3 regions of the Streptomyces sp. NPDC053367 genome follow, and region 2 is predicted to be linked to each of the others. Evidence: riboswitches for the same ligand, from Rfam matches in the RefSeq annotation. Region 2 holds a riboswitch; each other region holds the start of a gene.

What was found. A riboswitch is a leader RNA that binds a small molecule or an ion and turns the genes downstream of it on or off. The one in region 2 is predicted to bind cyclic di-AMP.
Region 1: linked by a shared signal. The riboswitch ahead of ACIGXJ_RS20495 (transglycosylase family protein) and the one ahead of ACIGXJ_RS13325 (C40 family peptidase) in region 2 are both predicted to bind cyclic di-AMP.
Region 3: linked by a shared signal. The riboswitch ahead of ACIGXJ_RS25475 (transglycosylase SLT domain-containing protein) and the one ahead of ACIGXJ_RS13325 (C40 family peptidase) in region 2 are both predicted to bind cyclic di-AMP.

Annotation. Positions count from the first base shown of each region.
Region 1 is NZ_JBITYN010000007.1:98,003-105,399, forward strand. It holds gene ACIGXJ_RS20485 (septum formation initiator family protein) at 1-59, opposite strand, end outside; gene eno (phosphopyruvate hydratase) at 207-1,487, opposite strand; gene ACIGXJ_RS20495 (transglycosylase family protein) at 1,806-2,501, opposite strand; cyclic di-AMP (ydaO/yuaA leader) riboswitch at 2,505-2,683, opposite strand; gene ACIGXJ_RS20500 (transglycosylase family protein) at 2,867-3,856, opposite strand; gene ACIGXJ_RS20505 (cytochrome P450) at 4,122-5,495, opposite strand; gene ACIGXJ_RS20510 (nucleoside triphosphate pyrophosphohydrolase) at 5,558-6,685, opposite strand; gene ACIGXJ_RS20515 (SurA N-terminal domain-containing protein) at 6,963-7,397, opposite strand, start outside.
Region 2 is NZ_JBITYN010000004.1:129,139-136,535, forward strand. It holds gene ACIGXJ_RS13295 (adenosylmethionine--8-amino-7-oxononanoate transaminase) at 1-1,009, opposite strand, end outside; gene bioB (biotin synthase BioB) at 1,002-2,219, opposite strand; gene ACIGXJ_RS13305 (8-amino-7-oxononanoate synthase) at 2,368-3,495, shown strand; gene ACIGXJ_RS13310 (DUF397 domain-containing protein) at 3,562-3,771, opposite strand; gene ACIGXJ_RS13315 (helix-turn-helix domain-containing protein) at 3,781-4,650, opposite strand; gene ACIGXJ_RS13320 (ATP-binding protein) at 4,864-5,322, shown strand; gene ACIGXJ_RS13325 (C40 family peptidase) at 5,419-5,892, opposite strand; cyclic di-AMP (ydaO/yuaA leader) riboswitch at 5,896-6,099, opposite strand; gene ACIGXJ_RS13330 (hypothetical protein) at 6,397-6,705, opposite strand; gene ACIGXJ_RS13335 (ATP-dependent Clp protease proteolytic subunit) at 6,713-7,342, opposite strand.
Region 3 is NZ_JBITYN010000009.1:192,408-199,804, reverse strand. It holds gene ACIGXJ_RS25495 (ATP-binding cassette domain-containing protein) at 1-126, opposite strand, end outside; gene ACIGXJ_RS25490 (outer membrane lipoprotein carrier protein LolA) at 230-1,432, opposite strand; gene ACIGXJ_RS25485 (polyprenyl synthetase family protein) at 1,691-2,701, opposite strand; gene ACIGXJ_RS25480 (CocE/NonD family hydrolase) at 2,942-4,903, shown strand; cyclic di-AMP (ydaO/yuaA leader) riboswitch at 5,172-5,352, shown strand; gene ACIGXJ_RS25475 (transglycosylase SLT domain-containing protein) at 5,357-5,827, shown strand; gene ACIGXJ_RS25470 (HAD family hydrolase) at 5,835-6,659, opposite strand; gene fahA (fumarylacetoacetase) at 6,980-7,397, shown strand, end outside.

The DNA.
Region 1 (7,397 bases), on a different contig from region 2:
TCGCCGAGCAGCCGCAGTCTGGTCGCGGTGGAGAACCGGTCCCGGTCCTTCACGGCCATGTTGCCCGCCTCCCGTTCACGCGCGTACGTCCCCGCACACGGTACGGGACCGAGTACGGGGACGTACGTACGACGCTGCCTGTCAGGCCGCCTTCAGGGCGCGGTCGGCCCTGCCGGCCGCCGGTCGGGCCGCCGGTCGGGCTGTGGTCAGCCCTTGAAGCGCGGGAAGGCGCTGCGGCCGGCGTACACCGCGGCGTCGTCGAGGATCTCCTCGATGCGCAGCAGCTGGTTGTACTTGGCGACGCGCTCGGAGCGGGCCGGGGCGCCGGTCTTGATCTGGCCGCAGTTGGTGGCGACGGCCAGGTCGGCGATGGTGACGTCCTCGGTCTCGCCGGAGCGGTGGGACATCATGCACTTGAAGCCGTTGCGCTGGGCCAGCTCGACGGCGTCCAGGGTCTCGGTGAGCGAGCCGATCTGGTTCACCTTCACCAGCAGGGCGTTGGCGGCGCCCTCCTCGATGCCGCGGGCCAGGCGCTCGGGGTTGGTGACGAACAGGTCGTCGCCGACGAGCTGGACCTTGTCACCGAGCTTGTCGGTGATGGTCTTCCAGCCGTCCCAGTCGTCCTCGAACAGCGGGTCCTCGATGGAGACCAGCGGGTAGGCGTCGACCAGCTCGGCGTAGTACTCCGTCATCTCGGCGGCGGAGCGGTTCTTGCCCTCGAAGACGTACGAGCCGTCCTTGTAGAACTCGGACGCGGCCACGTCCAGGGCGAGCGCGATCTGCTCGCCGGGGGTGTAGCCGGCCTCCTTGATGGCCTCGAGGATGAGGTCGAGGGCCTCGCGGTTGGAGCCGAGGTTCGGGGCGAAGCCGCCCTCGTCGCCGAGACCGGTGGCCAGGCCCTTGCTCTTCAGGACCTTCTTGAGGGTGTGGTAGACCTCGGCACCCCAGCGCAGGGCCTCGGAGAAGGACTCCGCGCCGATCGGGGCGATCATGAACTCCTGGATGTCCACGTTGGAGTCGGCGTGCGAGCCGCCGTTCAGGATGTTCATCATCGGCACCGGCAGCAGGTGCGCGTTGGGGCCGCCCAGGTAGCGGAACAGCGGCAGGTCGCTGGCCTCGGAGGCGGCGTGGGCCACGGCGAGCGAGACACCGAGGATGGCGTTGGCGCCGAGCGAGCCCTTGTTGTCGGTGGCGTCCAGGTCGAACATGGCCTGGTCGATCAGGCGCTGCTCGGTGGCGTCGTAGCCGACGAGCTCCGGGCCGATCTGCTCGATGACCGCGAGGACGGCCTTCTCGACACCCTTGCCGAGGTAGCGGTTCGAGTCGCCGTCGCGGAGCTCGATGGCCTCGAAGGCGCCCGTGGAGGCGCCGGACGGGACGGCGGCACGACCCGTGCTGCCGTCGTCGAGGCCGACCTCGACCTCGACCGTGGGGTTGCCTCGGGAGTCCAGGATTTCCCGGGCTACGACGACGTCGATGGACGGCACGAGCATCTCCTTCGTGGATGTGACGCTTTTGAGCAGAACCGCGGGTGGCTCTGCGAGACGAGCCTAACCGGCTCCGGGGGATCGGCCAGCCGATCGCCCACCCCGTGGACGGAAACCGAGCGTAAATTGTTTCCGAACGGAACAAACGGGCGGAGGTGAGCTCGTCCGTGCACCGTCGCGCCCCCTCACCGCCGGGCGCGGCCCACCCCGGCGATGACCCCGGCGATGATCCCGGCGACGGCCCCCGGGCATGGCCCCGCCCCGGTGCGTACGGGGGAACACGCACCGGGGCGGGGAGCCAGGGGGGGAGAGCGCCGACTACTTGAGGTGCAGCTGCTGACCCGGGTAGATGAAGTCGGCGTCGTCGATGATGTCCTTGTTCAGCTCGAACAGCTTCTGCCAGCCACCCTTGACGTGGTGCTTCTCGGCGATCGAGCTGAGGGTGTCGCCCTTGACGACCTTGTACTCGCCGTCGCCCTTCTCGACCTTCTTGCCGGTCGGCGTGGTGACGGTCTTCTTCGCGGCCGGGCGCTCCTGCGAGCGGGAGGCGCTCTGCTGCTCGGTCTCGCGGGTGGGGGCCGGGGCGGGGGTGCTCTCCTGCGTGGCGGTGCTGCCGGAGTCCGCGGAGCCGCCGTTGTACGGAGTGCTGGACAGGCCCACGCCGCAGACCGGCCAGGCGCCCTTGCCCTGGCCCGCGAGGACCTTCTCGGCGATCTCGATCTGCTGGGACTTGCTGGCCTGGTCGGCCGTGGCGGCGTACTGCGTGCCGCCGTACGCGGCCCAGGTGGAGGCGGAGAACTGCAGACCGCCGTAGTAGCCGTTGCCGGTGTTGATGGACCAGTTGCCGCCGGACTCGCACTGGGCGACGGCGTCCCACTCGGAAGCGGTGGCGGCGGAGGCGTTGCCGGCCGCCATGAGCGGGGCGGCGACGGCGGCGCCGGTCACACCGGCGATGGCGATGGCGCGAGTGGCCTTGTTCGGACGACGGTGCTTGCCCTTGCCGGAAAACAGCATGGAAGATCCCCTCACCGACGCCTGCGAGGTGAGCTGTCGGGTTCGGGCCGGTTGAGTTGCCCGGCCGCGGCTCTCACGAGCTGCGGCTTCACCCCAAGCCGGTTCCGGTGTCGAGTTTCCTCAACCCCCGGACCCGGCGCTTACCTTGGGTCCCCCGCTCCTGCCTACGGCGCTTGACGCGACGACTGTTCCCGGGCGGCCACTGGCAGGATTCGGCGTGTGTGGCTGCCGGGGCTCGTGTTGGCGAGCGGTCACGACCGTAGACAGGCGATCGGCGGATTTTCAAAGACGATCAGGGCTTCTGAGACTCATCCCACAGTTTCGCCAAACCGGACATATGGCGGCGAACCATGCGTGAACTCCCGCTACTTTTCGCCCGGTTCGACCCCTACAGCAAGCGTCTGACCGGGCAGGATGAGGTTCGGATCGGTACCGACCGTCTGCTGGTTCTCGGCATACAGCTCCGACCATCCGCCCTGGAGTCCAAGGGAGTCGGCGATGCCCCACAGGCTGTCGCCGGCCCGCACGGTGTACTCGCCGTCGGCCGCATCCCGTACGACCGCGCCGCCGCGCGAGGCGTGACGCGCCGTGGAATCGCCCGTACGGCCGTCCGCCACGTCCTCCCCGACACCCTCGTCGGCGCTGTCGCCGCGGTGCCGGCCGGTGCCCGTGTCGGCGTCAGCGTCGGCCGAAGAGGTACCACTCTGGCCGGACTTGTCCGAGTCGTCCTGGAGGTTGCCTGTGGCGGAGCTGTCGGACTCCGGCGAAGCGGCACCCGCGTCCCGGCTCGAGCCGGAGTCCGCATCAGGCGAAGGGTCCGCTTTGGTCGTATTTCTCTGATTGCCCTGCTCGTCCTGACCGTCGCTCCCTGTCGAGCCGTTAGACGACGAGGGCGACGAGGAAGACGACGGGGAGGGGAGCAGAGGGGAGGAGTCGGAGGAACCGGAGGAACCGGACGACTCGGACGATCCGGGGGTGTCGATCAGGCCGCCCAGACCCGAGGAGGCGTCCTCGGAGACTCCGGTGTCGACGTCGGCCGGCGCCGAGTCCTCGCCGAGGCCCGAGAGCGGGCCGCAGGTGGGCCACGCCGTGACGCCCTGGTCCGCGAGGACGCGCTCGGCGACGGCTATCTGCTGCTGACGGCTGGCCTGCTCGGGGCTCGGGGCGTAGTCCAGGCCGCCGTAGGTCTCCCAGTCCGTCTGGGTCAGCCGCAGGCCGCCGAAGTGGCCGTAGCCGTCGTACGCGCTCCAGGCACCGCCCGTCTCGCACTCCGCGACCCGGTCCCAGGTCGTACCGTCCGCCGCGTTCGCGCCCGAGGCGCCGAGCAGCGGGATCGCGATGGCGGAGCCGGTCACTCCGGCTGCGACGAGGAGAGCCGGAGCCTGGCGGGGGCGACGGTGACGACCGTTCCCGGAGAGCATGCGGAAGCCTTTCGTGCGACAGCAGGGACCACGCGGCGTGTGAAGCGGGGCGCCGCGCTGATGGGTGAACGTATCGGCAGACGATCACTTGTCACAAGTTAATGCCGCACAGATCACGTGAAGATCACAGACTTGAGGGTGTGTCACGTTCGCCGTCGTCAACGGCCTGTGCTGTACGCCGCCTTGGTGCGACGGGTGCTCACCGGGTCGGTGTGAAGGCGACCGGCAGGGTGCGCAGGCCGCGCATGATGAGGCCGCCGCGCCAGCGCAACTCGGCCGGATCCACGGCCAGTCGCAGGTCCGGCAGCCGGGTGAGCAGGGTGGCCAGCGCCGTCTGCCCCTCCAGCCGGGCCAGCGGGGCGCCCAGGCAGTAGTGGATGCCGTGCCCGTAGCCCAGATGCTGGTTGTCACGGCGGGCGAGGTCGAGGGTGTCAGGGTCCTGGAACCGGGCCGGGTCCCGGTCCGCCGCGGCCAGCACCACCAGCACGGGGTCGCCGGCCGCGATGTCCTGTCCGCCGATGGTCAGCGGCCTGGTGGCGAACCGCCAGGTCGCCAGCTCCACCGGCCCGTCGAACCGCAGCAGTTCCTCCACCCCCGTCGCGAGGAGGCCGGTCTCCCCCGCGGCGAGCGAGCGCTGGAGGCGCTCACGCTGCTCAGGGTGGTTGAGCAGGGCGAACGTGCCGTTGCCGATGAGGTTGACGGTCGTCTCGAATCCGGCGAACAGCAGGATGAACGCCATCGCCGCCGCCTCGTTCTCGGTGAGGTGCTCACCGTGATCCGAGGCGCGGATGAGGCCCGAGATCAGGTCCTCGCCCGGCGCGGGCTCCGCGGGCAGCGCCTCCCGCTTGCGGTGGATGAGCTCGGCGAGATAGCCGCGCATCTTCTTCACCGACCGCGCGACCCCGCCCCGCGGGCCGCCGCCGTGCCGGATCATCATGCCCGCCCAGTCCCGGAAGTCGTCCTGGTCCTCCCGCGGGACGCCCAGCATGTCGCAGATGGCGTAGATGGGCAGCGGGAAGGCGAACTCATGGATGAGGTCCGCCGACCCCTTCGCCGCGAACTGGTCGATGAGGTGGTCGGTCAGCTCCTGCACCCGCGGCGCGAACTCGGCCACCCTTCGCGGTGTGAACGCCTTGCTCACCAGCCGCCGCAGCCTGGTGTGGTCCGGCGGGTCGATGTTCAGCAGATGCGTCATCAGCTCCGCCTTGCGCTCACCGGGGATGCCGGTCTTCCCCTTCGCGTGCGCGGGCTCGTCGTGATGCTCCGGGTTCTTCGACAACCGCGCGTCCGCCAGCGCCTGTTTGGCGTCGGCGTATCGCGTGACCAACCACGCCTCCACCCCGCTCGGCAGACGCGTCCTGTGCACCGGCGCGTGCTCCCGCAGCCAGGCGTAGGCGGGGTACGGGTCGGTGGCGAACTCCCAGGTGAAGAGTTCTGGTGGCGCTGGGTGGGGCGCCGACGCGGGGTCGGGCGCGGGGTGGGGGTCGGGGCTGGGCGCGGGGCTGGGCGCGGGGCTGGGCTTCGGGTCGTGGCCGGGCTTGGGGTCGGGGCTGGGGTGGGGGTGGTTGGTCACCGGTTGACGGTAGCTGGCCGGGCGCGGTTGCGCGGGACTCGGCCTCGGCGGGGCCGCTCGGGTCAGTGTTGGACGCCGCCCGTGTTCCCCATGCCGTCCGTGCCGTCCGTGCCGTCCGTGTCGTCCTTGTCGTCCTTGTCGTCCTTGTCGTCCGTGACTCGCCGGTGTCCCGTCTTCGCCGCGGCCGTCTCCGTCTCGCGTATCGCGTCCCGGTAGGCGCGGGCCGCCGCTCTGAGGGCCGCTTCCGGGTCCACGCCCTCGGACTCGGCGCGGACGGCCAGGGCGAGGAGTTCGTAGCCGATGGCGTCGGTGTGGGGCAGGGAGACGTCGAGGCCTGCCGTGCGGGCGCGGGAGGCGAGCTTGGCGGCGAGGGCGAGGCCCGGCTGGTGCAGGGGGATGCCCTCGGTCACGGAGGAGCGGCGTTTCTCCTCCGCCTTGGTGCGCAGCCAGTGCTCCTTGACCTCTTCGGGAGTGGTGGCGGTCGCGTCCCCGAAGACATGCGGGTGGCGGTGGATGAGCTTGGCGACGATGCCGCCGGCGACGTCGTCGATCGAGAACGGGGCGTCGGGGTGCTCCTCGGCGATCCGCGCGTGGAAGACCACTTGGAGCAGGACGTCACCCAGTTCCTCGCGCAGTTCGTCGCGGTCGCCCTCCTCGATGGCCTCGACGAGTTCGTACGCCTCCTCGATGCCGTACTTCGCCAGCCCCTCATGGGTCTGCCGCGACGACCACGGGCACTCGGCGCGGATGCGGTCCATGACCTGTACGAGGTCGAGGAGCCGGGCGCCCGGCAGGTCGTAGGAGGCGGGGAGCAGCTCCAGCTCCGGCATGCGCACCCGGCCGGAGCCGGCGAGGCGGGCCAGGCCGTCCGTCAGGGCCGGCTCGCCCTCGCCCGTCGCGACGACGACCACCGTGTGTCCGCGCGCGCAGGCGTCCACCAGCTCCTCGGCGGTCGGGGCCGCCTCGGCCACGGTTATCCCCGCCTCCCGCAGATACGGCAGCTGCGGGTGGGCGCCGTCCGCGCACAGGACACGGTCGGCGGTGCGCAGCGCCTGCCAGGCGGGCCAGGACAGCAGGCCGGGGGCGACCCGGTGGCTGGTGGTGAGCAGGACGATACGGCCGGGGGCGTCGTGGGGCTCCGGGTGTGCCTGGGGATCCGGGGCGGCGGGTTCGAAGCTGGTTGCGTTCACGATCCGAACGTAACGCAAGCCGCGGACGGACCGACGAGCGTCGTCCACAGGCTGGAGCGGATCATCTGATGATCCGACCGGACGTGACTCCGGACTCCGGCCCGGCCGGCCCCAGGCAGGTGATCACCGCCGTACCCTCACGCCCGGCGCACCGCAGGCCCGCCGGACCTCGGGCCCGCCCGCCGCACGCTTCTTCGTTCCGCGGGGCGCGCTTCCTGTCCACCGGGCTGCTCCCCTGTCCACCGGGCTGCTCCCCTGTCCACCGGCCAGGTCTCCCCTACGCCGGCCGCTCCTCGGCCGCCGTCGTGACGTCCCGCACCCACGGTGCCTTGGCGTCCACCCGGCCGACCTTCTCCGCGTCCCAGGTGCCGTAGCGCGGGTTGAGGTCGACGTCGAGCTCCTTGGACGCCTCGGACAGGGCCTTCCAGAAGGCGGGCTGGCTGGTGTCGGTGCCCAGTGCCTCGGCGAGCTTCTGGGCCTCCAGCTGGAGCCGCAGGTTCTCGTCGAGGCGCTCCGGTGCGACGGAGTACTGCTGCAGCCAGGCCGTCTGGAGCGCCTTGGCGCCGCCCGCCTGCTGTTCGAGACCGGCGCGCATCTTCTGGACCTCGCGGCGGCTGACGGTGACGCCCGCGTCCTCGGCGGCACGGTGCAGGACCCGGTCGAGGACCATGCCGTGCAGGGTGTCGCGGGTGAGGGTGCCGGTCTTGGCGAT
Region 2 (7,397 bases):
CCGTGGCCCAGTCCTGTCCGAGCAGCAGGTCCAGCGAGGCGCAGGCCACCGCGGAGGCGAGCGGGTTGGCCATGAACGTCGGCCCGTGCGCCAGCACCGGCACCTCGCCCCGCGAGATCCCGTCGGCCACGCGCGGTGTGCACAGCGTCGCCGCCATGCTGAGATAACCGCCGGTCAGCGCCTTGCCCAGGCACATCACATCCGGCGTCACACCGGCGTGGTCCGCCGCGAACAGCGCGCCCGTACGCCCGAACCCGGTCGCGATCTCGTCGAACACCAGCAGCACGTCGTGCGCGTCGCACGCCTCGCGCAGCACCCGCAGATAGGCGGGGGAGTGGAAGCGCATGCCGCCCGCGCCCTGCACCACCGGCTCCACGATCACCGCGGCCAGCTCGTGCGCGTGCTCCGCGATCGCCGAGCGCAGCAGCTCGGCGTACGCCTCCTCGTAGGCGGCCGGCGGCGCGTCGACGAACACCTGCTGCGGCAGGACACCCGACCACAGCGCGTGCATCCCGCCGTCCGGGTCGCACACGGCCATCGGCTGCCAGGTGTCCCCGTGGTAGCCGCCGCGCCAGGTCAGCATCCGCCGCTTCTCCGGTCGGCCCAGCGAGCGCCAGTACTGCAGGCACATCTTCACCGCGACCTCGACCGACACCGACCCGGAGTCGCACAGGAACACATGCTCCAGGCCCTCGGGCGACATGTCGACAAGGCGCTTCGCCAGCCGTACGGCGGGCTCGTGCGTGAGCCCGCCGAACATGACGTGGCTCATCCGACCGAGCTGCTCGCCCACGGCCTCGTCGAGCACCGGGTGGCGGTAGCCGTGGATCGCCGCCCACCAGGACGACATGCCGTCGACCAGCTCGCCCGAGCCGTCCGCGAGCCGCAGCCGGACCCCGCTCGCGGACTCCACGACCAGCGGCTGCGCCTGACCGGGCATCGGGCCGTAGGGGTGCCACACATGCCGCCGGTCCAGGTCCAGCAGCTCCGGTACGCCGAGCTCAGGCATTGGGCGCGAGGTCCGTACCGGCACCGCGGCGGCGTACGGCGACCAGGTCGGGGCGCGGCTCGTTCGCCGGGGCGGCGGAGGCGGCCGTACCGCACACGCCACCGTCCGCGTGGGAGCCGCAACCGCCCGCGGCCTCGCCGCAGCCGGCGTCCTCGTGTCCACCGCAGCCCCCCGCCGCCGCGTGGGAGCCGCAGCCCCCCGCGGACGCCCGGTGCTCGGGCAGCGTCACCTCGCCTGCGCCCTCCACCTCGAAGCCGGCGTCGGCGATCATCTCCAGGTCGGCCTTGCCGGCCTGGCCCTCGCTGGTGAGGTAGTCGCCGAGGAAGATCGAGTTGGCCAGGTGCAGCGCGAGCGGCTGGAGCGTGCGCAGGTGGACCTCACGGCCGCCCGCGATACGCACCTCGACGTCCGGGCACACGAACCGGACCATCGCCAGGATGCGCAGACAGCGCTGCGGGGTGAGGTTCCACTCCTTGGCCAGCGGCGTGCCCTCGAACGGGATGAGGAAGTTCACCGGCACCGAGTCCGGGTCCAGCTCGCGCAGCGAGAACACCACGTCGACCAGGTCCTCGTCGCTCTCGCCCATACCCGCGATGAGACCCGAGCAGGCCGACAGACCCGCCGCGTGCGCCTTCTGCACGGTGTCGACGCGGTCGGCGTAGGTGTGCGTGGTCGTGATGTCCGCGTACGTCCCCTCGGACGTGTTGAGGTTGTGGTTGTAGGCGTCGGCGCCCGCCTCGCGCAGCCGCTCGGCCTGGCCGTCCGACAGCAGGCCGAGGCACGCGCACACCTCGACGTCCTCGTGCTGGTCCTTGATGGCCTTGATGGTCTCCGAGACCCGGTCCACGTCACGGTCCGTCGGACCGCGCCCGCTGGCCACCAGGCAGACCCGCTTGGCGCCGCCGGCCAGACCCGCGGCGGCCGCCTGGGACGCCTCGTCCGGCTTGAGCCACGTGTACTTGAGGATCTCGGCCTTCGACCCCAGCCGCTGGGAGCAGTAGGAGCAGTCCTCGGGGCACAGGCCCGACTTGAGGTTGACCAGGTAGTTCAGTTTCACGCGCCGCCCGAACCAGTGCCGGCGCACCTTTCCGGCCGCGGCCACGACGTCGAGCAGCTCGTCGTCCGACGTGGCCAGCACGGCGAGCGCTTCCTCGCGGGTCGGCAGCTCGCGCCGAAGCCCCTTGTCCACCAGCGTGTTCAGCAGATCCATGAGAGCCGATCCTGTCGTACGGACCCACCCGGGGCCAATGTGACTTCGCACAACGAACGGCCTTCGACGTGTGGGTATTGCCACACCGTGGGCGGGTGATCCTGCGGCTAGTGTCTGTCCGCTGCCTACAAATCCTGCGGAGGGACCCATGGCGTTCGGCTGGATCGACGAGTCGGCGGAACAGCGCCGCCGCGCCGGACTCGTACGGACGCTGCGTCCGCGCCCCGCCGAATCGCCGCTGCTGGACCTCGCAAGCAACGACTACCTGGGCCTGGCCCGTCACCCCGAGGTCGTCGCCGGGGCGCAGGAGTCCGCCGCGCTGTGGGGCGGCGGCGCGACCGGCTCCCGTCTGGTCACCGGCACCACGGAACTGCACACCGCGCTGGAGCGCGAGCTGGCCGGCTTCTGCGGCTTCGAGGCGGCCCTGGTCTTCTCCTCCGGGTACGCCGCCAACCTCGCGGCGGTCACCGCGCTGGCCCCGCACGGCTCGCTGATCGTCTCCGACGCGGGCAACCACGCCTCGCTCATCGACGGCTGCCGGCTGGCCCGGGGCACCACCCAGGTCGTCGGCCACGCCGACCCTGACGCCGTCCGCAAGGCCCTGGGCACCCACGACGGCCCCGCGGTCGCGGTGTCCGACACGGTCTTCTCCGTCGACGGCGACGCGGCCCCGCTGGCCGCCCTCGCCGAGGCCTGCCGCGAGCACGGCGCGGGCCTGGTCGTCGACGACGCGCACGGCCTGGGCGTCCTCGGTGACGGCGGGCGCGGCGCGCCGCACGCGGCCGGTCTCGCGGGCGCCGAGGACGTCGTCGTGACGGTGACCCTGTCGAAGTCGCTGGGCAGCCAGGGCGGCGCGGTCCTGGGCCCCGCGCGGGTGATCGAGCACCTGGTCAACGCTGCCCGGACGTTCATCTTCGACACCGGCCTCGCCCCGGCGGCGGCGGGCGCTGCGCTCGCCGCCCTGGAGCTGCTGCGCCGCGAGCCCGAGCGGGCGGCGCGGGCGCGGCAGGTGGCGAGGGAGCTGTACGAGCGGCTGACGGCGGCCGGCCATGAGGCGGTGCGGCCGGACGCGGCCGTGGTGTCGGTGCGCGCTCCGTCCCCGGAGCAGGCCGTGCGGTGGGCGGCGGACTGCCGCGCCGCGGGGGTGGCCGTGGGCTGCTTCCGGCCGCCGTCCGTGCCGGACGGCATCTCCCGGCTGCGGCTGACCGCCCGCGCGGACCTCTCCGGGGAACAGATCGAACGCGCTGTGCGGGTGATCGGTGAGACGCGACCGTGAGTCGGCGAAGCACGGCCGTGTTCCGGAACCGATCCCTTTTCGGAAGAGGACGATCCTGGGTCGCCCTCAGTGGAATGCGGCCGTGAAACCGGCCCAGCTCTCGGGGGAGAAGAGCAGCGCGGGTCCTTCCGGCCTCTTGGAGTCGCGCACGGCGAGACGGCCCGACCAGCGGGCCGTCTCCACGCAGTTGTTGGCTCCGGTGCTGTAGCTGCTGCGCAGCCACTTCGCGCTGTGCAGTCGGGTACTGGAGGGGACGTTCCGAGGCAGTGCAGACATGGTGCCTCCTTATGCGCCGTCAACTGTCCCGGCGATGTGATCCAGCGAGTCCTCGGGTGAAAGGGCGTGCGCCTGAAGGGTGTTGAAGGCCTCGGTGTAGGCCTCCAGGTCTTCTTTCCGTTCGAGGTAGAGGCTACTCGTCATGTGGTCGAGAACAACCACGTCCAGATCAGAAGTGCGCGGAAATGAGAAGATAACGAAAGGCCCGGTGATGCCGATATGCGCCCCGGCGGAGAACGGCAGCACCTGGATACGGACCTGCGGCAGCCGCGCCGCCTCAAGCAGCCGCCGCCGCTGGCCCTCCATCACCTCGGGCCCGCCGACCTCCCTGCGCAGCACGGCCTCGTCCAGCACGGCGCTCAGTCTGAGCGGGGGCTGCGCCCGCAGCACCTCCTGGCGGGCGAGCCGCACCTGCACCAGCGCGTCCACGCGCTCGTCCGGCTCGTCGGCCAGGCCGGCCACCGCGGCCCGGGTCACCGCGCGGGCGTACTCGGGGGTCTGCAGCAGCCCGGGCACCACCGAGGTCTCCAGTGTGCGCATCGCGCTGGCCTGCGACTCCAGGCTGATGAAGTCCCGGTAGGCGGGTGGCAGCACCCCGCGGTAGGCGTGCCACCAGTGGTGCCGGCCGATCCCGTCGTCGGAGCCCGCCAACATCATCAGCAGCTCGCGCAGTTCGGGATCCGAGACACCGTAGGCGTCCAGCAGTAACCGTACGTCCGACGGTTTCACGCCACTCGCGCCCGTCTCGATCCGGCTCACCTTCGACTGATGCCAGTCCACCAGCCGGGCCGCCTCGCCGCTGGTGAGTCCCGTGCGGGCGCGTAGCGCACGCAGCTCCGCGCCGAGTTTTCGGCGGCGCACCGCCGGTCCGTGCTGCATGGGCCCCTCCCTGCTCCTCAAGGGCCGCCCAAATACGCTCTGCCGTCGCAGAGTTCACCGCTTCGAGCGACAGATATATGCATATCTTGGTGGATCGCCACCGTTACCGGCGTACTGGTGGCAGTCTGGCGAACGAAACACCGGTCCGGGACCGTACTCGAACCATCCGATGCATGTCGGACCGCGATCCCGTGGGAAAGGGACGACGTCGCCATGGCAGACCACCTGGAAGCATCCGTCACTCTGCCGAGCGATCCCGCCTCGGTCTCCGCGGCCCGCGCCTTCGTCGTCGGCACCCTCGGGGAGTGGGGTCTGCCGGCGGACACGGACGGCGCCGACACCGTCCGGCTGATCGTCTCCGAACTGGCCACCAACGCCGTACAGCACACCTTCGGGCAGTCACCCACCTTCACGGTGGAAGTGCGTCTGGAGCGCGACGAACAGCTGCGCATCGGGGTCACCGACAGTCATCCGCGGTTCCCGAAGCGACTGCCGGCCGCGGTGCAGCAGGACAACGGCCGCGGCATGGTGATCATCCGCTGTCTCACGGCGGAGTGCGGCGGCCGGCTGCGCGTCAGACCCACCCGTGAGGGCGGGAAGACCGTCCTCATCGAGCTCCCCTGGACCGTCCCGGCCCGGCCGGTGACCACAGCGGGCCAGCAGGAGCCGTGAGCCCCCGAGAGCGCGCACCAGCGCCGCTCGGGGGCCCAGGAGAGCCGGTCCCGGGCGCCGACGGCCGGTCAGGAGGCCTCGGCGCCCGGGACCGGGTCAGCTGACGCGGCCGTACCAGACGCTGCTCGTCCAGATCTTCTGCAGCCTGACCACGTCGCCCGTCTTCGGCGCGTGCCAGATCCGGCCCTTCCCGGCGTAGATGCCCACGTGGTAGACGTTCGAGCCCGAATGGAAGAACACCAGGTCCCCCGCCCTGCGGCTCTTGGCGGAGATGTGCCGGGTCTTGTTGTACTGCTGGGCGGCCGTACGCGGCAGGGACTTGCCCGCCTTCTTGAACGAGTAGAGCGTGAGCCCGGAGCAGTCGAACCGGTACGGACCCGTGGCGCCGTACTTGTAGGGCGAACCCTTCTTCGAGGCCGCCACCTGCAGGGCCTTCGTCGCGGGCGTGGCGGCCTGGGCCTCGGCGGCGACACCGGGCACCACCAGGGAGCCGCCCACGGCGGCGAGGGTCAGGGCCGAGGCCGTACCGGCACGGGCCATGAGAGACGGGACACGATTCTGCGCGGTCATGCGCAACCCTTCGTCAGCCGCCTGTGAAGGATGACCTGTCGGATTCGGGCTGGCGAAGTGGCCCGGCCGCCCGAAGGCGGCTTCACCCCAAGGACCGCTCGGACAACTGCTCTCCGGCGGACCGTCGTGCTTGGGTCCTCCACTCCTGCCGATCCACTCCTGTCGACCGGTCATCCGGGCGGCGGCAGGACTCGGCGTCCGCCCGGATCGCCCCGCCGCGGTGGCGGGGGCTTGTCGTCAGACAGGGATCTTCACTCACAACTGTCCGAAATACCCAGTGGAACCGGGGATTTGTGTTGTTACTCACCACTCGCCCGTTCGGGTGGACAGCTTGATCGACAAGCGTCCGTCAAGACCGCCGAAAGCCCCCGGACCAGGGACGGAACGCATTGCTCCGCGGTGAAGGCGCGCGCACCGCGCAACCGTTGGGGCCCCGAGATAGGACAACCGTCTACTCCGAAAGGGGGTACGTCATCTGGTCCGTTTAACAGCGGCTCCGCGCGCTCAGCCGTCGGAGCGCGACGGCAGCGCCACCCGCGCGGTGCGGCGCTCGCCGTCCAGGACGCGCAACGCCCGCGCCAGCGTCGGCGCGTGCAGCTCCGACTCACCCCGTTGGTGCATCAGGGCGAGTGCGTCGCGCAGTTCGGCGGCCTTGCGCACCAGCGCCTGGGCGGCCCGCAGTCCGCCGTACGTGTCGCCGTGGTGCGCGGGGTTGATCCGGCCCAGCAGGTCGACCGTCTCCAGGTAACGGTCGATCAGCTCTCCCTCCGCGCGCGTCAGCGCGGGCAGCGGCGGCAGTTCGGGTGGCAGCACCGGCGCCTCACTCCCCGTCCGGCGGGGCGAGGGCAGCCGCGCGGGCGGGCACGATCCGGTCCACCAGGCCGTACTCCAGCGCCTCCTGGGCGGTGAGGACGCGGTCGTGCTCGATGTCCGCGCGCACCTGCTCCCGGCGGCGCCCGGTGTGCCGGGCCGGCATCTCCTCCAGCCCGGCCCGCGTCCGCGGCAATTCCCGGGCCCGGCCCGCCGGATCGCCGGCCTGTCCCTCCACCGGCTCGCCGAGGGCGGGCTGGCGCAGCGTGATCCGCGCACCCGGCAGCGCCAGCCGCCTTCCCGGCGTACCCGCAGCGAGCAGCACCGCCGCGGCCGTACCGGCCTGCCCCAGGCAGACCGCCTCCACGTCGCAGCCGACGGAGCGCATCGTGTCGTGGACCGCCGTCATGGCGCTGTACGAGCCGCCCGGCGAGTACAGGTGGAGCGAGATGTCCCGGTCGGGGTCCCTGTGCTCCAGATACATGAACTGCGCCGTCACGTCGTTCGCCGACGTGTCGTCGACGCGTGTGCCCAGCAGGACGATCCGTTCCTCCCGCAGCTTCGTGTACGGGTCCCCGGTCCCCGGCCCGGAACCGGTGCGCTCGGCGGGCAGGACATGGCGCGCGGACGGTGGGCTCATGACTCACGCCTCCTTCCGGATCCCCGACGGAGGGGCTCCGTGAAAAATGTACAGG
Region 3 (7,397 bases), on a different contig from region 2:
GACGGTCAGGTCGAGGCCGTCGACGGCGAGCTGCCCGCCGCGGTAGCGCTTGGTGAGGCCGCGGGTGGCGATGACACCGTCACCCGCGTCGCTGCGGTCAGGCTTCCTGGCGGGCGCTGCGCTCATGCTTCCCCGGCTCCCTCGACTCGTCGTACGCGCGTACGGTACTCACTGCCCCGCGCGCACGCCCTCCACCGCCGGCGGCACCCCTTTCGCCACGGACCGGTGGTCAGCCCCGCGACTCGGCCGCCTTCACCAGCGCGTCCTCGGTGACCGCGCCGACGTAGACCTTGCCGTCCTCGGTGATCAGGGCGTTGATCAGGCGGGTCTCGAAGACGGTGCCGGAGCCGAACTTGCCGCTGACGTGGTCGCCGAGGGAGTCCAGGAAGCCGCCGAAGTCGCCGGCCTCCTCGCCGGAGGGGATGCCCTCGCCGCCGGTGTCGAAGGTGGCTATCGCGTTCCAGCCCTCGCCAATGGTGTTCATGCCCTCGGTACCGCGGGCGGCGGCGTCCTCCTCGGTCTCGAACGGCTGGGCGGCCGTGGGGTGTTCGTGGCTGTCGCCCTGGGTGACCTTCGCGCCCTTGGGCGGGGCGAAGTCGAAGGTGGAGGCGGCCGGCCGGGCGAAGCTGACCTGGGTGAAACCGACGTCCACGACGGCCGCGCCGCCACCGGCCGGGGTGAGTGTGAACTTCAGCGGCGTCCAGGTCTTCGCGTCCACGGCGATGCTGATCGCGCCGACGGTGGTGCCGGACTGCTTGGGCTTGATCAGCAGCTTGTAGGTGTCGCGGCCGGCGACCCGGGCGGTGCCGTCGACCGTGACGGACGTGGTGTCGTCGACCGCCTTCAGCGCCTGCTCGGCGAAGTCCTTGGGCGTGGCGGGCACGTCCGCGGCCTTTCCGCTCTCGGCGGTCGTGGAGTGGTAGACCTCGTTGGACTTGCTGTCGTAGCCCCAGACGTCCTTGCCGTTGTGGATGACGCTGTACTCGGCGGCGTCCTGGAGCAGCGACACCTTCTGCCGGTCGGGGCCGTCGGCGGCCACGCGCAGGGTGTGGGTGCCGGAGGCCAGTTCGGTGAGGCGGGCCGACGGGTCGGCCGCGGAGCCCTCGCCGCCGGCCCCGTCCTGGGCGGCGCCGGCCAGCAGGCCGCTCTCCAGTCCGCCGAGGTCGGGCAGGCCGAGGTCGGTGTTGACACGGACCGTGCCGGACAGCTGCTCGGTGTCCGACTCGGCGATGTGCTGGACGAGTTGCTCGGCGCTGATCTTCGGCAGGTCGGGGCTGCCGGAGTCGGCCAGTGCCGGGACGAGCCCGATGGTCGCCACCGCGACGCCGGTCACCGCGACCGGGACGACGTACCGCGCGGCCCTGCGTCGGCCCGCGCGCTGGTCGTCGGACTCCGCTGCGGTGGTGCTCTCGTCGGATTCGTACGGTGCCATGTGTGCCCTACCTCCGTGTCGGCGGCGGCCGTTCAGCTCGATGCGCACTGTTCACCCTGAGCCGCCATTCTCACCCGATTCGGTGAGGAGTGGTGTTTTCCGTCTGGTCTCCATCTGACCAAATGCCCGCCGCCGGGGCGTCACTCTCCGGAGCCAACTCCGCGTACTACTGCGGTATGACACACAAGGGCGGCGCCTCCCCCGACCCGTAAGGGTCCAGGGCGCGCCGCCCTTGGGCGATCTCGGTCGAACGGGTCGTCAGCCGGCCCGGTGCACCACCGCGTCGCACAGCTCCATCAGCGCCGCCTTCGCGTCGCACTCCTTCAGCGGCACGAGCGCCGCCCGGGCCTCCTCCGCGAACCTGATCGTGTCGCGGCGGGCCTGCTCCAGGGCGGGGTGCGCCCGCATCGCGGCGAGCGCCTCGGCGTGCCGGGCGTCGTCGGTGAGGTCGGAGTCGAGCAGTTCGCACAGGGCGATGTCCTCGGCGAGCCCGAGCCGGGCCGCGCGCTCGCGCAGCCGCAGCACCGGCATGGTGGGGATGCCCTCGCGCAGGTCGGTGCCGGGCGTCTTGCCGGACTCGTGGGAGTCGGAGGCGATGTCCAGGACGTCGTCCGCGAGCTGGAAGGCGACGCCGAGCCGCTCACCGTACTGGGTGAGGACGTCGACGACCGTCTCGTCGGCGCCGGACATCATGGCGCCGAACCGGCAGGAGACCGCCACCAGCGAGCCCGTCTTGCCGCCCAGCACGTCCAGGTAGTGGTCGACCGGGTCGCGGCCGTCGGCCGGTCCCGCGGTCTCCAGGATCTGCCCGGTCACCAGGCGTTCGAACGCCTCGGCCTGCACGCGGACCGCCTCCGGGCCGAGGTCGGCCAGGATGTGCGAGGCGCGGGCGAAGAGGAAGTCGCCGGTGAGGACGGCCACCGAGTTGCCCCAGCGGGTGTTCGCGCTGGGCACGCCACGGCGCACGGACGCCTCGTCCATGACGTCGTCGTGGTACAGCGTGGCGAGGTGGGTCAGCTCGACCACCACCGCCGAGGGCACGACGCCCGGCGCGTAGGGGTCGCCGAACTGGGCGGCGAGCATCACGAGCAGCGGCCGGAACCGCTTGCCGCCCGCCCGCACCAGATGCTGGGCGGCCTCGGTGATGAAGGGCACCTCGCTCTTGGTGGCCTCGAGCAGCCCTTCCTCGACAGCCGCCAATCCGGCCTGGACATCGGCTTCCAGAGCCTGGTCCCGCACGCTCAGCCCGAACGGCCCGACGACGGTCACGAGGGGTCTCCTGTCTGCTGGTGTCTACTGGCGATTACGCGGTATGTCGATAGGTCGCTGCCATCACTCAAGTCAGCGTATCCGGTCACGTTTCGATCACTGCTGCCACCCACCCCGCAGGCCGGGCGGTATTGCGGCACGGCCGGTATGTTGCTGATCAACCGATAAGAACGGACATTTATCGACTCAACAGAGCGCCGCCCCAACGCTGAGCCCAGGTACCCCCCGAGGGATCCCGCCATGCGCATCCGTACGTCCTTCCCCCACGACACGGCCCACGAGGACCTGCGCGTCCCGCTCGCGGACGGGACGCTGCTGTATGCGCGCGTGTGGCGGCCCCTGACGGACGAGCCCGTCCCGGTACTCCTGGAGTACGCGCCGGACCGGCTGACCGACTCGACCGCGGTCCGTGACGCCCAGCGCCACCCCTGGTACGCGGGGCACGGCTATGCCTCCGTCCGGGTGGACGCCCGCGGGTACGGCAACAGCGAGGGGCTGCCCGCGGACGGCCGCTCGGCCTTGGAGACGGCCGACGGGGTGGACGTGGTGCTCTGGCTGGCGGCCCGGCCGTGGTGCGACGGCAGGGTCGGCATGTTCGGCATCGGCCGCGGCGGCCTCAGCTCCCTCCGTGTCGCGGCTCTGGCGCCCGAGCCGCTCAGGGCGGTCGTCGCGGTCTGCTGCGCCGACGACCACCCCGACAACGAACCGCACACCGCCTCGGGTTCCGTCCGGGCGGAGGAGGTGCTGACCCGCTCCGCCGCGGCCCTCGCCCGGGTCTGTCTCCCGCCGGACCCGTCGTACGCCGGTCAGGGCCGGCGCGATCTGTGGCTGAGGCGGCTGGAGGCCGTCTCGCCGGCCGTGCACACCTGGCTGGACCGGCAGCCCGGGGACGCGCCCTGGCCGCAGGGCGGCGGCAGTGTGGACCCCGACGCGATCCGCGCGGCGGTTCTCGCGGTGAGCGGCTGGCACGACCCGTACCGCGACACCGTGCTCCACCTGCTGGAGCGCCTGCCCGCCGACCGGGTCCGCGGCCTGCTCGGCCCCTGGCCCCACCGCTATCCCGACCGCGACCGGCCGCCCGGCCCGGCGATCGGCTTCCTGCAGGAGACGCTGCGCTGGTGGGACCACTGGCTGAAGGACGAGGACACCGGCGTCCTGGCTGAGCCCCTGCTGCGCTCCTACGTCACCGACGCGCACCCTCCGGCCACGACGTACCCGGCCCTGCCGGGCGGCTGGGCCGGGGAGCCCGCCTGGCCCTCGCCGAGGGTGACACCGGTGACGTACGCCCTCCGGGGCGCCCCCGTCGTCGTACGGTCGCCGATGCACACCGGTGTGGACGCCGGCCGCTTCCGGCCCCTCGGCCACGACGCCGACCTGCCGCCGGACCAGCGGGAGGAGGACGCGCGCTCGGCGTGCTTCGAGTTCGAGGTGGGCGAGGAGACCTGGGTGCTGGGGCGGCCCCGGGTGCGGCTGCGGCTTGCCTGCGCGGCGCCGCGCGGGCAGGTGGCCGCCCGGCTGTGCGACGTGGCCCCGGACGGGTCCTCGACGCTGGTCACCCGCGGGACGCTCGACCTCGTGGCCGCCGGGCCTGCGCAGCGGGCGGACTTCGAGCTGGGCGCCGTCGGGTACGCCTTCCCGGCCGGGCACCGCATCCGGCTCGCCGTCTCCTCGGCGTACTGGCCGTGGATCTGGCCCGAGCCGGGGTCGGGGGCCGGCTTCACGCTGGACCCGGCCGGCAGCACGCTGGAGCTGCCCGTGCGCTCGCGCGAGGCGGGCGCCGAGGTCGGCTTCGAGGAGCCGGAGCAGGCCGAGCCGCTGGGGGTGAGCCTGCCGGCCACCCTGGACGAGCCCCGGCCGGAGCGGGTGGTGGTGCGCGAGGTCGCCGAGGGCCTGTGGCGCCTTGAGGTCCTTCCGGTCCGTGGCGGCACACGCGTGTACCCGGACGGTCTGGAGCTCACCGAGGAGGCGCTGGAGACGTACACGATCCGCGCCGACGATCCGCTGTCGGCCCGCGCCCGCGCCGAGTGGTCGGTCCGGCTGCACCGGCCCGAGCTGCCCTGGGAGGCCACGGTCCGCACCCGTTCGGAGATCGGCTGCGACGGGGAGCACTTCGTCACCTCGGACGAGGTGGTCTGCACGGAGGGCGGCGAGGTCGTGTTCCACCGCACCTGGGAGAAGCGGATTCCACGGGCCGCCGATTAAGGGCGAGTTGGGCTCGATGTCTCAATTGCCGCTCTTGTGATCGACGGTGAGATGACTCACTGCCCGGCCGGTCGCGCGGCGGCCTGCCCCGCCGGCGCAAGCCGCCTCCCGCCGCCTGGTTGAGCGGCAGTCGCCATAAAGGATCAAGTGCCGCAAACAGACTGGATCATGCCTGACCGGTGCTTTGTGTGAATCCGGCACTTGTTTCGCGCATGTGCTCTCGCATACGTTCCCGGCCTGCCGGGCGGACGCCTAGTCCTGCCGCCGCCCAAGGCACCCACCGACATCGCAGCGGCAGGAGCGGGGGACCCAGGTAAGTCGCCGTCCCGGACGTCGTACCAGCTACGACACCCGGGACGGCTAGGGGTGAAGCCATGCCTTCTTCGGCACGGCCGGGCACCTTTCCGCCCGAACCCGACAGCTCACCTCGCAGGCGCCGGAGAGGAATTCCCCATGCCTGCGCACACGCATGCAAACCGCCGTCCCCGTCTCGCCCGTGCCCTCGCCGCCGCCGGTGTGGCCGCCGCCGCGCTCGCGCTGCCGCTCGTCGGCGCGACCGGCGCCTCGGCCGCCCCCGCGGCCACGGCGACGGCGACCGTGTACCCCGACAACCTCGACGGCTGGATCCGCCAGTCCCTCGACGTCATGGCCCAGCACGGAATCCCGGGCAGCTACGACGGCATCTACCGCAACATCATGCGCGAGTCCTCGGGCAACCCCCTCGCCATCAACAACTGGGACTCCAACGCGCTCGCGGGCACCCCCTCCAAGGGCCTGCTCCAGGTCATCGACCCGACCTTCGCGGCGTACCACGTGCCGGGCACCGCCTTCGACCCGTACGACCCGGTCGCGAACATCACCGCCGCCTGCAACTACGCGGCGGCCCGCTACGGATCGATCGACAACGTCTTCGGCGCGTACTGATCCCTCCTCAGCAGTAGATCCGTTCGAGGACGACGGCGATGCCGTCGTCCTCGTTCGAGCAGGTGATCTCGTCGGCCACCGCCTTCAGTTCCGGATGCGCGTTGGCCATGGCCACGCCGTGCGCGGCCCAGTCGAACATCGGGATGTCGTTGGGCATGTCGCCGAACGCCAGCGTGTCCCCGGGCGCCAGCCCGAGGTGCCGGGCCGCCAGTGCCAGGCCGGTCGCCTTGGTGACACCGCACGGCTGCAGCTCCACGGTGCCCGGCCCGGACATGGTGACCGTGGCGAGCGATCCGACCACCCCGCGCGCCACGGCAGCCAACTCGTCGTCACCCAGACTCGGATGGCGCAGCAGCACCTTGCTGATCGGCTCGCACCACAGATCGTCGCGCCGCTCCACCCGCACCGCAGGCAGCGTCGGGTGGGGCATCGTGTAGCCGGGCTCGATGAGGGTGAGCCCGTCGACGCCGTCCTGGTCCACGGCCGCGTACACCTGCCCCACCTCGGCCTCGATCTTGCCGAGCGCGGTCTCGGCCAGCTCCTGGTCCAGGGTGACGGACCACAGCAGCCGGTCGGCGCCGACGTCGTAGAGCTGCGCGCCCTGCCCGCACACCGCGAGCCCCGTGCAGCCCAGGTCCTCCAGCAGGGGGCGCACCCGGGGCGCGGGCCGGCCGGTCACCACCAGATGTCGGGCGCCGGCGTGCGCCACCAGCGCCAGAGCGGCCCGCGACCGATCGGAGAACGTGTCGTCGCCGCGAAGCAGCGTGCCGTCCAGATCGGTGGCGATGAGTGAGTACGGGGTGCGCTCGGCATATGCGGTGGGTGCGGCCATGATCAGAGAATACGGACATCGCGCGCCCCCTCCCCGGCGCCGACCGGCCCCCGCAGGGCGCCCGTCCCAGCCCACACGCCCCTTCAACTCCCTTTCACTCTCCGGGATTTCACCCCCAGGTGTCGCCCTGCGAACCTACGACCTCCCCGTCGGGCAGCCTCCTCTCCCCCGACCGGCGGCGGCACCCCGCCAGCCCCTGGGGCACTGCCCAAGACGGCCGCCTCGGCCGTAACGTGTGGCCCAGCCGCCCGCCCGTGCCCGCACCGGCGGGCGGCCGCACGGCACCGCACACGGCACGCACGAGAGCGAGGCACAACCGCATGCCCCCCTTCGATGTCCCCGAAGGCGACCCCTTCGGCCCGCACAACCTTCCGTACGGTGTGTTCTCCACCGGCGGCCCGGACCAGCGGACCGTCGGCGTCCGGCTCGGTGACCACGTCCTCGACGCGGGCGCGGCGGCCCGGGCCCTCGGCTCCCCCTACGTCACCCTGCTCGCCCAGCCCTCCCTCGACCGGCTGCTGGCCGCCGGCCGCACGGCCTGGTCCGACGTCCGGCGCGCGCTGACGGCCTGGGTGACGGTGCCCTCGTACCGCGAGACCATCGAGCCGCTCATGCACCCGCTCGACTCGGTGACCCTGCACCTGCCGTTCACGGTCGCGGACTACGTCGACTTCTACGCCTCGGAGAACCACGCCCGTAACGTCGGCCAGATCTTCCGCCCCGACGCCGAGGACTCCC